Regions from separate parts of the Microbacterium maritypicum genome, predicted to be linked through region 1. Evidence: riboswitches for the same ligand, from Rfam matches in the RefSeq annotation. Region 1 holds a riboswitch; the other holds the start of a gene.

Region 1 (5,387 bases):
TCCGCACCAACTACTTCCCCTTCACCGAGCCCTCCGCCGAGCTCGACCTGTGGCACCCGACCTTCAAGGGCGGCGCGCGCTGGATCGAGTGGGGCGGCTGCGGCATGGTCAACCCGAACGTGCTGCGCGCCGCCGGGATCGACCCCGAGGTGTACAGCGGCTTCGCGTTCGGCATGGGCATCGAGCGGGGACTGATGTTCCGCAGCGATGTGCAGGACATGCGCGACATGGCCGAGGGTGATGTCCGTTTCAGCGAGCAGTTCGGGATGGTGGTGTGATGCGCGTCCCGCTTTCGTGGTTGCGTGAGTACGTCGATCTGGCAGTGGATGCCACGCCGGAGGATGTCCTCGCGGCGCTGGTGACCGTCGGCTTCGAAGAGGAGGACGTGCACCGCTTCGAGATTTCGGGCCCGGTCGTCGTCGGCCAGGTCGTCTCGATCGAGGCCGAGCCGCAGTCCAACGGCAAGACCATCAACTGGTGCCAGGTCGACGTGGGCGAGGAGAACGGCGGCATCCGCGGGATCGTCTGCGGTGCGCACAACTTCGTCGCCGGCGACAAGGTCGTAGTCACCCTCCCCGGCGCCGTGCTGCCGGGGCCGTTCCCGATCGCCGCCCGCAAGACCTACGGTCACGTCTCCGACGGCATGATCGCCTCGGCGCGCGAACTGGGCCTGGGCGACGAGCACAACGGCATCGTCGTGCTCTCCGACCTCGGCATCGATGCGCCGGTCGGCGCCGACGCGATCGCGCTGCTGGGCCTCGACGACGTCGCGGTCGAGATCAACGTCACCCCCGACCGCGGCTACGCTTTCTCCCTGCGCGGGGTGGCCCGCGAGTACGCGCACGCCACGGGGGCGGCCTTCCGCGACCCGGCGGAGCGCGACTTCGCGGAGCTGCAGCCCGGCACCGGACACACGACCGTGGTCGATGACGTCGCCCCCGTGCGTGGCCGCGTCGGCGCGAGCGAGTTCGTGACCCGCGTCGTGCGCGACGTCGACCCCTCACGTCCGACTCCGCCGTGGATGATCGCGCGGCTCAGCCTCGCGGGCATGCGCTCGCTGGGCATCCTGATCGACATCACCAACTACGTGATGCTCGAACTGGGGCAGCCGCTGCACGGCTACGACCTCGACAAGCTCGCGGGCGGCATCACGGTCCGCCGCGCCGCCCCCGGCGAGAAGATGACCACCCTCGACGGCGTCGAGCGCGCGCTGCACGTCGAAGACCTGCTCATCACCGACGGGTCCGGCCCGATCGGCCTCGCCGGCGTCATGGGCGGCGGAACGACCGAGATGAGCGAGACCACGCGCAACGTGCTCATCGAGGCGGCGAACTTCGACCCGATCACGATCGCCCGCACCGCGCGTCGACACAAGCTGCCGAGTGAGGCCTCCAAGCGCTTCGAGCGCGGTGTGGACCCGCTCATCCCGTTCGTCGCCGCGCGCCGTGCAGCCGACCTGATGGTCGAGCTCGCCGGGGGCACGCTGACCGAAGAGGGCGGTGCGCTCTTCGCCGAGGTCTTCGTCGAAGCGATCGATCTCCCCGCGGGCTTCGTGCAGGGACTCATCGGCGTCGACTACACCGACGACGAGATCACCGGTGCGCTCACCACGATCGGCGCGGATGTCACCGCCTCGGAGGAGGGCTCCGGCTGGACCGTGATCCCGCCGACCTGGCGCCCCGACCTCACCGACAAGTGGACGCTCGCCGAGGAGGTCGCCCGTATCCACGGCCTCGACCGCATTCCCTCCGTGCTGCCGACGCCGCCATCCGGTCGTGGGCTCACCGCACATCAGCAGGGACGCCGCCGCGTGGCCGACGCGCTGGCCGCCGCCGGCCTGGTGGAGACTCCGTCCTTCCCGTTCACCACGGAGGTGCAGAACGACCTCCACGGCTCCGCCTCGGGAGAGCACCTGCCGAGCATCCGGCTGGCGAACCCGCTCGACGGGCAGGCTCCGTTCCTGCGCCGCTCGCTCATCCCCGGTCTGCTGCAGACCGCGCATCGCAACATCTCGCGCGGCCTCACCGATCTCGCGATCTTCGAGACGGGTGCCGTGTTCCTTCCGGAGCCGGGCGTCGAGTACGGCACCGACGAGGTGCCGCCGCTGGGTGAGCGCCCGTCCGATGCGACACTCGCGGCATTGAACGCCTCGATCCCGCCGCAGCACCGGTTCGTCTCGGCGCTGCTCACGGGCCACGTTGTACCGCGTCAGCCCGGACGCCCCGCAGAAGCCGCAGGTCTGGCCGAGGCGCTGGATGCCGTCCGTGTGATCGCGGCGGCCGCCGGCGTCGAGATCGACGTGGTCCAGGCTGAGCGTGCAGCTCTCCACCCGGGACGCACCGGGTCGCTGCGCGTCGCCGGCGAAGAGGTCGGCTATGTCGGCGAGCTGCACCCCAGGGTGGCTGAGGGGGCGGATCTGCCCGGGCGCGCGACCGTGTTCGAACTCGACCTCGACCGCATCCTGACGCTCGCGGGCGGTCGGGTCGTCGCGGCATCGCTGTCGACGTTCCCCGCGGCGACGCAGGACGTCTCGCTCACGCTCCCCGCGGACGTACCGGCCGCCGACGTGCAGGCCGCACTCGCCGAGGGCGCGGGTGCGCTGCTCGAATCGGTGCGACTGGTGGACGACTACCGCGGCGAAGGTGTGCCGGAAGGCTCGAAGAGCCTGACCTTCGCACTGCGCTTCCGCGCCGACGACCGCACGCTCACGGCAGCCGAGGCCACCGAGGCCAAGCTCGCCGGTGTGGAGGTCGCGGCCCAGCGCTTCGGAGCCGCACTGCGCGACTGAACCGTCTCCGCGGAAGCCCTGATCTGCTCTGAGCGGAAGGGCTTCCGCGGGTGCCGCGTTCCTGGTGACATGGGTCCATGACGGACGTGTTGATCCTCAGTGGAACGGGCTGGCTCTCCGGGCGCATCGCCCGCCGATGGCTGGATGCGGGGGCAACGGTGACCTGTCTCGCTCGCGGCGAGAGGCCCGCGCCCGACGGTGCCGAGTTCGTACGTGGAGACCGCGACGATCCCGCGGCGTACACCGCGCTCACCCGGCGGGACTGGGATCACGTGGTGGATATCTCGTCGCAGGCGTCGCAGGTCGGGGCGGCCGTCGGTGCCCTCGGCGAGCGTGCCGCGCGGTGGACCTACGTGTCTTCCCTGTCGGTCTACTCCGACGACGAGACGGTCGGTGCGGACGAGTCGGCACCGCGGCATCCGTCCGCCCGCCCCGGTGACGAGTACGAGTACGGGGCGCAGAAGGCGGCGGCCGAGGACGCCGTGGGCACCCTGGGCGATCGTGCGCTCATCGTGCGACCGGGACTCATCGTCGGCGAAGGCGACCCCAGCGATCGATTCGGTTACTGGGCAGCGGCGTTCGCGCGGGCGGGTGCGGAACCGGTCCTGTCACCGCCGCTCGAGGGGAAGAGCGCCCAGGTGATCGACGTGGACGATCTCGCCGAATTCATCGTCGCGGCGACCGTGAGCGGGCCGGTCAACGCCATCGGCGACGTGCAGCGCTTCGACGAGGTATTGCGCGAGATCCGGACCGCCGCGGGTCATACCGGCGAGATCGTGGTCGCCGAGGAGGACTGGCTCGTCGCACACGGGGTCCAGCACTGGGCGGGGCCGAGATCCCTGCCGCTGTGGCTGCCCCCGGGGATGACGGGCTTCATGACCCGGTCTAACAGCGCGTACCGCGATGGAGGTGGTCGGCCGCGGCCCCTGACCGACACCATCCGTACCGTCGTCGCCGATGAGCGGGCGCGCGGGGTCGACCGCGACCGTCGTGCCGGACTCACCCGCGCGGAGGAGTTGACGCTCCTGGCCGATCGCTAGACGTTCCTGGCCGATCGCTAGACTCTGAGCAGTGACACGGGGTGCCGCATCCGCGGCTGAGAACAGACCCGTCGAACCTGATCTAGTTCGTACTAGCGAAGGGATGTCGCGATGAGCGATCTTCTGCGTCCTGATTCCATCACCGATCTGCCCGGCGCCGCCGCCGCCCTGTGGGGGGTGCTGCGCGAGACGCCCCCACTGACGCACTGCATCACCAACACGGTCGTCGCCGGGTTCACCGCCAACGTGCTGCTCGCCCTGGGGGCTGCCCCGGCCATGGTCGACATCGTCGGAGAGGCCGAGATGTTCGCCGGTGTCGCCTCCGGCGTGCTGATCAACCTGGGAACGCCCACTCCCGAGCAGCGCGCGGCGAGTCTCGAGGCCGTCGCCGGGGCTGCGGCATCCGGAACCCCATGGGTGCTCGATCCGGTCGCGATCGGAGCTCTGCCGATCCGCACCGCCTTGGCGCACCGGCTGGCGGAGCAGCGTCCGACGGCGATCCGCGGCAACGCCTCGGAGATCCTCGCGCTCGCCGGCCTCAGCGCCGGTGGTCGCGGAGTGGATGCCACCGACAGCACGGATGCGGCAGCCGACGCGGCCGCTGCCCTCGCGCGACGGACGGGTGCCGTGATCGCCGTGTCCGGTCCGATCGACCTCGTCACCGACGGGGAGCGGGTACTGCGCCTCGCGAACGGACACGAGCTGCTGACCAGGGTCACCGGCGGGGGCTGCGCTCTCGGGGCCGTGATGGCCGCATTCCTCGGTACCGCGCGCAATACCGGACACGATGCCCTCACGGCCGTCGCCGCCGCGAGCCTCGTGTACACGATCGCGGCCGAGCGCGCCGCCACGATCTCGACCGGCCCCGGCAGCTTCGCCGTGGCGCTGTTGGACGCCCTCGCCTCCGTGGGCCCCGCCGACGTGATCGCGGACGCCCGTGTGCAGGCGGGTGCGCGGTGAACGCCGACCTCTCCCTCTACCTCGTCACCGATCCCACGTTGTGCGGCGACCGCGGTGTCGTCGATACCGTGCGCCGTGCCGTCGACGGGGGCGTGCGCATCGTGCAGCTCCGCGACAAGACCGCGTCCGATGCCGAGACGGCCGAGCAACTGCTTGCACTGTCGCAGGCGATCGACGGTCGTGCGCTGCTCGTGGTGAACGACCGACTGGATGCCGCGATCGCCGCCCGCGCCCGCGGTGCACGCGTCGACGGCGTGCACCTGGGTCAGGGGGACGCGTCGGTGCTGCAGGCGCGCGAGGCTCTCGGGCCGGATGCGCTGATCGGCCTCACCGCGAACAGTGCGGCGCACCTCGACGCGGTTCTCGCGTTGCCCGCCGGAACCGTCGACTATCTCGGCGTCGGGGTGATCCGTCCGACCTCGACCAAGCGGGATCACCCCGACCCCCTCGGCGTGGACGGGTTCCGTGACTTCGTGAGGCGCAGCCCGCTCCCGTGCGTGGCGATCGGCGGCGTCGGCATCGACGACACCGAGGCGCTTCGCGATGCCGGTTCCGCCGGGCTCGCCGTGGTCTCGGCGCTGTGTGCGGCCGAGGATCCC
Region 2 (5,387 bases), 1.4 Mb from region 1:
ACAAGTTCCAGGTCGAGAACGAAGAGCTGTTCCAGGCGAGCTTCAAGGCGCAGTTCCTCTCCGGCATCATCATGCCGGCGATGATGTTCGTCGGAAACCTCAGCTATGTGGGCATCGCGGTGCTCGGCGGTCTGATGGTCGCGAACGGACAGCTGCGTCTCGGCGACGTGCAGGCGTTCATCCAGTACTCGCAGCAGTTCACGCAGCCGCTGTCCGAGCTGGGTGGCATGGCTGCGGTGGTCCAGTCGGGCACGGCATCCGCCGAGCGGGTGTTCGAGCTGCTCGACGCCGACGAGCAGGAGGCGGACGACGCCGATGCTCCCGAGCTCGTGGAGGGCAAGGGTGTCATCGAGTTCGAGAACGTCGCGTTCTCGTACACGCCCGAGCGCCCGCTCATCCGGGACCTGTCGTTCCGGGTGGAGCCGGGGCAGACGGTCGCGATCGTCGGCCCGACGGGCGCCGGCAAGACGACGTTGGTCAACCTGATCATGCGCTTCTACGAGCTCAGCGGCGGGCGCATCATGCTCGACGGCCAGGACATCGCCGAGGCGACCCGCGACGAACTGCGCTCACGCACCGGCATGGTGCTGCAGGACCCGTGGCTGTTCGCCGGCAGCATCCGCGAGAACATCCGATACGGTCGCTCCACGGCGACCGACGAAGAGGTTCTCGCCGCCGCCAAGGCGACCTACGTCGACCGCTTCGTGCACGCCCTCCCCGAGGGCTACGACACGGTGCTCGACGAGGATGCCGCGAACGTCTCCGCGGGCGAGCGCCAGCTCATCACGATCGCCAGGGCATTCGTCGCGCAGCCGTCGATCCTCATCCTCGATGAGGCCACGTCGGCGGTCGACACCCGCACCGAGCTGCTGCTGCAGCACGCGATGGCCGCGCTCCGCGAGGGGCGCACGTCGTTCGTGATCGCGCACCGTCTGTCGACCATCCGCGACGCCGACCTCATCCTCGTGATGGAGCACGGCGACATCGTGGAGAAGGGCACGCACGACGAGCTCATCTCCGCGCAGGGCGCCTACTGGCGGCTGTACCAGTCGCAGTTCGAGCAGGCGGCGACCGACATCGACGCCGAAGACGCCCTCACCGGATCGACGCCCGTCGTCGTCACCGGAGAGGCCGGCGACGACGAGAGCGCGAAGGAAGAAGCCGCTGCCGTGGCCGGAGCCTCGGTCGGGGCCCAGGCGCCCGCGGCCGAGGTCGCCGCCGCGCAGGCTCTCCTCGAGGACGGGGCCGACGGCTCCGCCCCTCGCGGCTGATCCGCGTCCGGCGCAGCGACGCACGCAGAACAGCGCCCCATCCCGCACTCGCGGGGTGGGGCGCTGTTCTGCGTGCGCTGTTCTGCTCGACCGGCATCCTGCCGCGCAGAGCGACATGCTCAGCAGGTGAGGAGTCAAAAAACGCCGCCTCCGAAGGGCTGGAGGCGGCGTTCTTTGACTCCTCGGAGTGAGAGAGTCAGGCGGCGGTGGTTCGGCGACGATCGGCGCGATCTCGGCGCGAGAGTCAGCGCGGGTCGGTGGTGATGCCCAGGAGCTCGAGCGGGTGGGTCAGACGCCACCAGGGGCTCGGTCCCTCGACATCTTCGGCCAGGACCAGGGGAACCGTGACGCTGTCGAGCGGGCCGGCAGCGGTCATCGTCCCCACCGTGCCGTCTTCATCGCGCTCGTCCGCGAGGTCGAAGGCCGGGGTGGCTGTGGCGAGGGCACCGTTCCACAGCACCACATCGGCGTCGGAGTCGGTGACGACCTCGACATCCTCGCCCCACTGGGTCGTGACGCGTCCGACGACCGTGCCCGCGGCGACCGCCGGGCCCTGCGCCTGCAGTGCAGCTTCGGTCTCGGCGAACAGCGAGCGGGTCAGGGCGAGCCGCTCATCGTCGCCCGCCTGGTTCAGCGCGGCGGCGTACAACTTCACCGTCGTGTCGCCGACGGTCACATCCTTCGCGGTGAGCAGGTTCCAACCGACCAGCGTGCCGGTCTTGATGCCGACGACACCCGGATCGGCGAGCATCCCGTTCGTGTTGACGACCGTGCCCGCGCCGGGGAGGTCCACCGACTTCGTGCCCACGATCTCCGCGAACACCGGATTCTGCATCGCCAGCTCGCCCAGTGCGATGAGCGAGTCGGGCGTCGAGACGTTGCGTTCGTCGAAGCCCGACGGGGTCACGACCGTGATGCCGGTGAGGTTGCGCTCCCTCAGCCAGGTCTCCGCGGCGGACGCGAACTCCCGGTCGGAGCCCCAGATCTCGGACGCGAGCCGGTCGATGTAGTTGTTCGCCGACCCCAGGAGCGTGCCCTGCAGCATCTGGTATTCGGTCAGCACACCGTCGACGGGCACATCCAGCGCGGACTGATCACTGCGCCGGTAGTCCCAGTACTCCACGCTGTCGCGGTAACTGAAGCGGAACTCGGGGCCCTGCTCGCCGAGCGCCAGCGGCATCCGGTCGAGCACCATCAGGCTGCTCACGACCTTGGTGATGCTCGCGATGCTCACGGCACCGGGATTCGAGGCCACCGTGCTCAGCCCGCCGATGCCGACAGCCGCGCTGCCCTCGCCGGGCCAGGTGATCGCAGCCGCGGCGGCGGGAGTGGTCTCGAATTCGACGGACTGCACCGTCGGAGGGACTTCGTGCAGTGGCCACAGCATCGTCGTACCGGCGTAGGCGGCGACGATCGCGACGAGCGTCGCCAACGGCACCAGGACCCCCGGACGGGCGATCGCCGGTCGCAGGTGGGCCCCGCGCATCAGCCCGCCTGACTGCTCGGCCTCGGCCGGCTCGTCGAGAGTGGCGAGAGGCGGGTGCGCGGCGACCGTCGCGGCATCGACCCAGGTGAGGGCCGTCGCTCCGGTCGTGTCATCCGCCCACTGCGGTGCGCTCGCGTGGAGGAGAGCATTCGTGTCGTCCGCCGGCTCTTCACCGGCTGTCCGCTCGGCCGGGACGAACGGCGGTTTGGTCAGCGGGGGTGTCGGCGGCGTCGCATCCACGGGCTCGACAGGCTCGACAGGCTCGACGGGCTCGATGGGCTCGATGGGCTCTACGAGGCCGGCGGCCTCGACGGGCTCCGCTGCGGGTTCGGAGAGCAGCTCGGGTTCGTGATCGACGCCGCCGCCCGTGGAGCCCGGTGTCGTGAACAGCGCGCCGATCGCCGCGGAGTCGACCGGGATCGCCGGGGCCACGACGGCGTCCGGAGGGCGCACATCGCCCGCGAACAGCCGGTCGGCGGCGAACGCGGAGGTGTCGGCGGAGTCTGCGGGGGCAGCATCCACCGCGACCGGCAGGTCGTCGACCGGTCCGGAGGGGACGGCGTCCGGCGAGCCGTCGCCATCGACGACGCCCGTCGCCTCGTCGGCGGGATCTGAAGCGGTCACTCGTTTACGGTACCCAATCCCGGGCGCGTTGCGCGGCGCGCAGCCTCGTCGCCCGCGGGGTGTCGCGAGCCGGTAGGCTCTTCAGCACAACCACGGGAGTCCGGCGAGCCGGGCTGAGAGGGAGCGAATCGCGCTTCGACCGTCGAACCTGATCTGGGTCATGCCAGCGCAGGGAGGAGTTCAGATGAGCACGTCCACGTCCACATCGGCGTCCACCAAGGCCCCGGCCACGCCCCCGGCCAGGAGCTTCCTGCGCTGGCGCATCGTCGACATCGTCGTCGCCAGCGTCATCGGCGTCGCCGCAGGCCTGATCTTCCTGGCGTGGAACGTCGGGTACCTCGGCCCGAAGGCCCTGCTCGAGCCGCTGCTCCCCGGCGTCCAGGGGCTTCTCGACGGCCCGTGGCTCTTCGCCGGCGTCCTCGGCGGGCTGATCATCCGCAAGGCGGGCGCGGCGATCTACGTCGAGCTGCTCGCGGCGGTCGTCTCGGCCCTCATCGGCAACCAGTGGGGCGGATTCCTCACTCTCGAAGCCGGACTCGTGCAGGGTCTCGGCGCCGAACTGGTCTTCCTCCTTTTCTTCTACCGCCGCTGGTCATTGCCGGTCGCGATCCTCGCGGGTGCCGGTGCTGCCCTCGCCGGCGGGATCAACAACCTCGTGCTCTGGTACGCCGGCTCCGGGCCCGCCTTCACGACGATCTACCTCATCAGCACGGTCATCTCCGGTGCCGTCATCGCGGGGGCGCTGTCCTGGGTGCTGGCGCGAGGCATCGCCGCGACCGGAGCGCTCGACCGATTCGGCTCCGGGCGCGAGGCACGCGTCCGCGTCTGATGGCGGCGGATCACACCGTCCCCGCCGCCGTCGAGGCGCGCGGCTGGGGGTGGCGCCACGCGAGTCGCCTCGCCTGGGCGCTGAGCGACGTCTCGTTCCGCATCGACCCCGGTGAGCGTGTGCTGGTGCTCGGGGCTTCCGGGGCGGGCAAGTCCACGCTGCTCCACGGTCTCGCGGGCGTGCTCGGCGGCGAGGAGGAAGGCGAGAGCGCGGGCGAACTGCTCGTCGACGGCGCTCCCGCCGTCGCCACCCGGGGGCGCGCCGGTCTCGTGCTGCAGGACCCGGACTCGCAGGTGATCCTGGCGCGAGCCGGCGACGATGTCGCGTTCGGCTGCGAGAACCTCGGCGTGCCACGGGCGCAGATCTGGCCCCGGGTGGAGGCGGCGCTGGATGCCGTCGGCCTCGATGTGCCGCTGGACCACCCGACCAAGGCGCTCTCCGGCGGGCAGAAGCAGCGGCTCGCGCTCGCCGGCATGCTCGCGATGCGTCCGGGGCTCGTGCTGCTCGACGAGCCGACCGCCAACCTCGACCCGGCCGGTGTCGTCGAGGTGCGTGACGCGGTGCAGCGGATGCTGCAGGCACAGCCCGCGACGCTCATCGTCGTCGAGCACCGCCTCGAGGTGTGGCTGCCGCTCATCACACGGGTGATCGTGATCGGCGCCGGGGGAGTGGTGGCAGACGGAGCGCCCGCTGAGGTACTCGGTGACCAGGGTGCACGACTCGCGGCCGACGGCGTGTGGGTGCCGGGGCACGCCCCCGCCGCCCCGCCGCCCCCGCGCGGGACACCGGGCGAGACTCTGCTCTCGGCGCGCGGACTCGCCGTCGCCCGCGTCAAGGGACGCCCGGTCGCCACCGGCATCGACCTCGATGTGCGCGCCGGTCAGGTGCTGGCGATCACCGGCCCGAACGGCGCCGGTAAGTCCACGCTCGGACTGACCCTCGCGGGGCTGCTTCCGCCTGCTGCGGGTGACCTGACGGCATCCGCCGTGCTCGCCGCCGGGGCGGACCCCTCGCCGATCCGCTGGGCCTCGCGGGATCTGCTGACCCGCATCGGCATGGTGTTCCAGGAGCCCGAGCATCAGCTGCTCGCGAAGACCGTGCGCGAAGAGCTGGCCGTCGGACCGCGCGCGCTCGGGATGGACGAAGACGAGATCGCCGTGCGCAGCGACGAGCTGCT

What was found. A riboswitch is a leader RNA that binds a small molecule or an ion and turns the genes downstream of it on or off. The one in region 1 is predicted to bind thiamine pyrophosphate.
Region 2: it holds a riboswitch for thiamine pyrophosphate, as region 1 does, so the genes downstream of both, ACCO44_RS16940 (ECF transporter S component) here and thiM (hydroxyethylthiazole kinase) in region 1, are expected to answer to the same signal.

What each region holds. Positions count from the first base shown of each region.
Region 1 covers NZ_CP168030.1:2,074,350-2,079,736, forward strand. Annotated here, with positions in the region: gene pheS (phenylalanine--tRNA ligase subunit alpha) at 1-278, shown strand, start outside; gene pheT (phenylalanine--tRNA ligase subunit beta) at 278-2,788, shown strand; gene ACCO44_RS10125 (NAD-dependent epimerase/dehydratase family protein) at 2,866-3,828, shown strand; TPP riboswitch at 3,856-3,949, shown strand; gene thiM (hydroxyethylthiazole kinase) at 3,940-4,788, shown strand; gene ACCO44_RS10135 (bifunctional hydroxymethylpyrimidine kinase/phosphomethylpyrimidine kinase) at 4,785-5,387, shown strand, end outside.
Region 2 covers NZ_CP168030.1:3,490,085-3,495,471, reverse strand. Annotated here, with positions in the region: gene ACCO44_RS16950 (ABC transporter ATP-binding protein) at 1-1,271, shown strand, start outside; gene ACCO44_RS16945 (D-alanyl-D-alanine carboxypeptidase family protein) at 1,516-3,381, opposite strand; TPP riboswitch at 3,464-3,575, shown strand; gene ACCO44_RS16940 (ECF transporter S component) at 3,566-4,210, shown strand; gene ACCO44_RS16935 (ABC transporter ATP-binding protein) at 4,210-5,387, shown strand, end outside.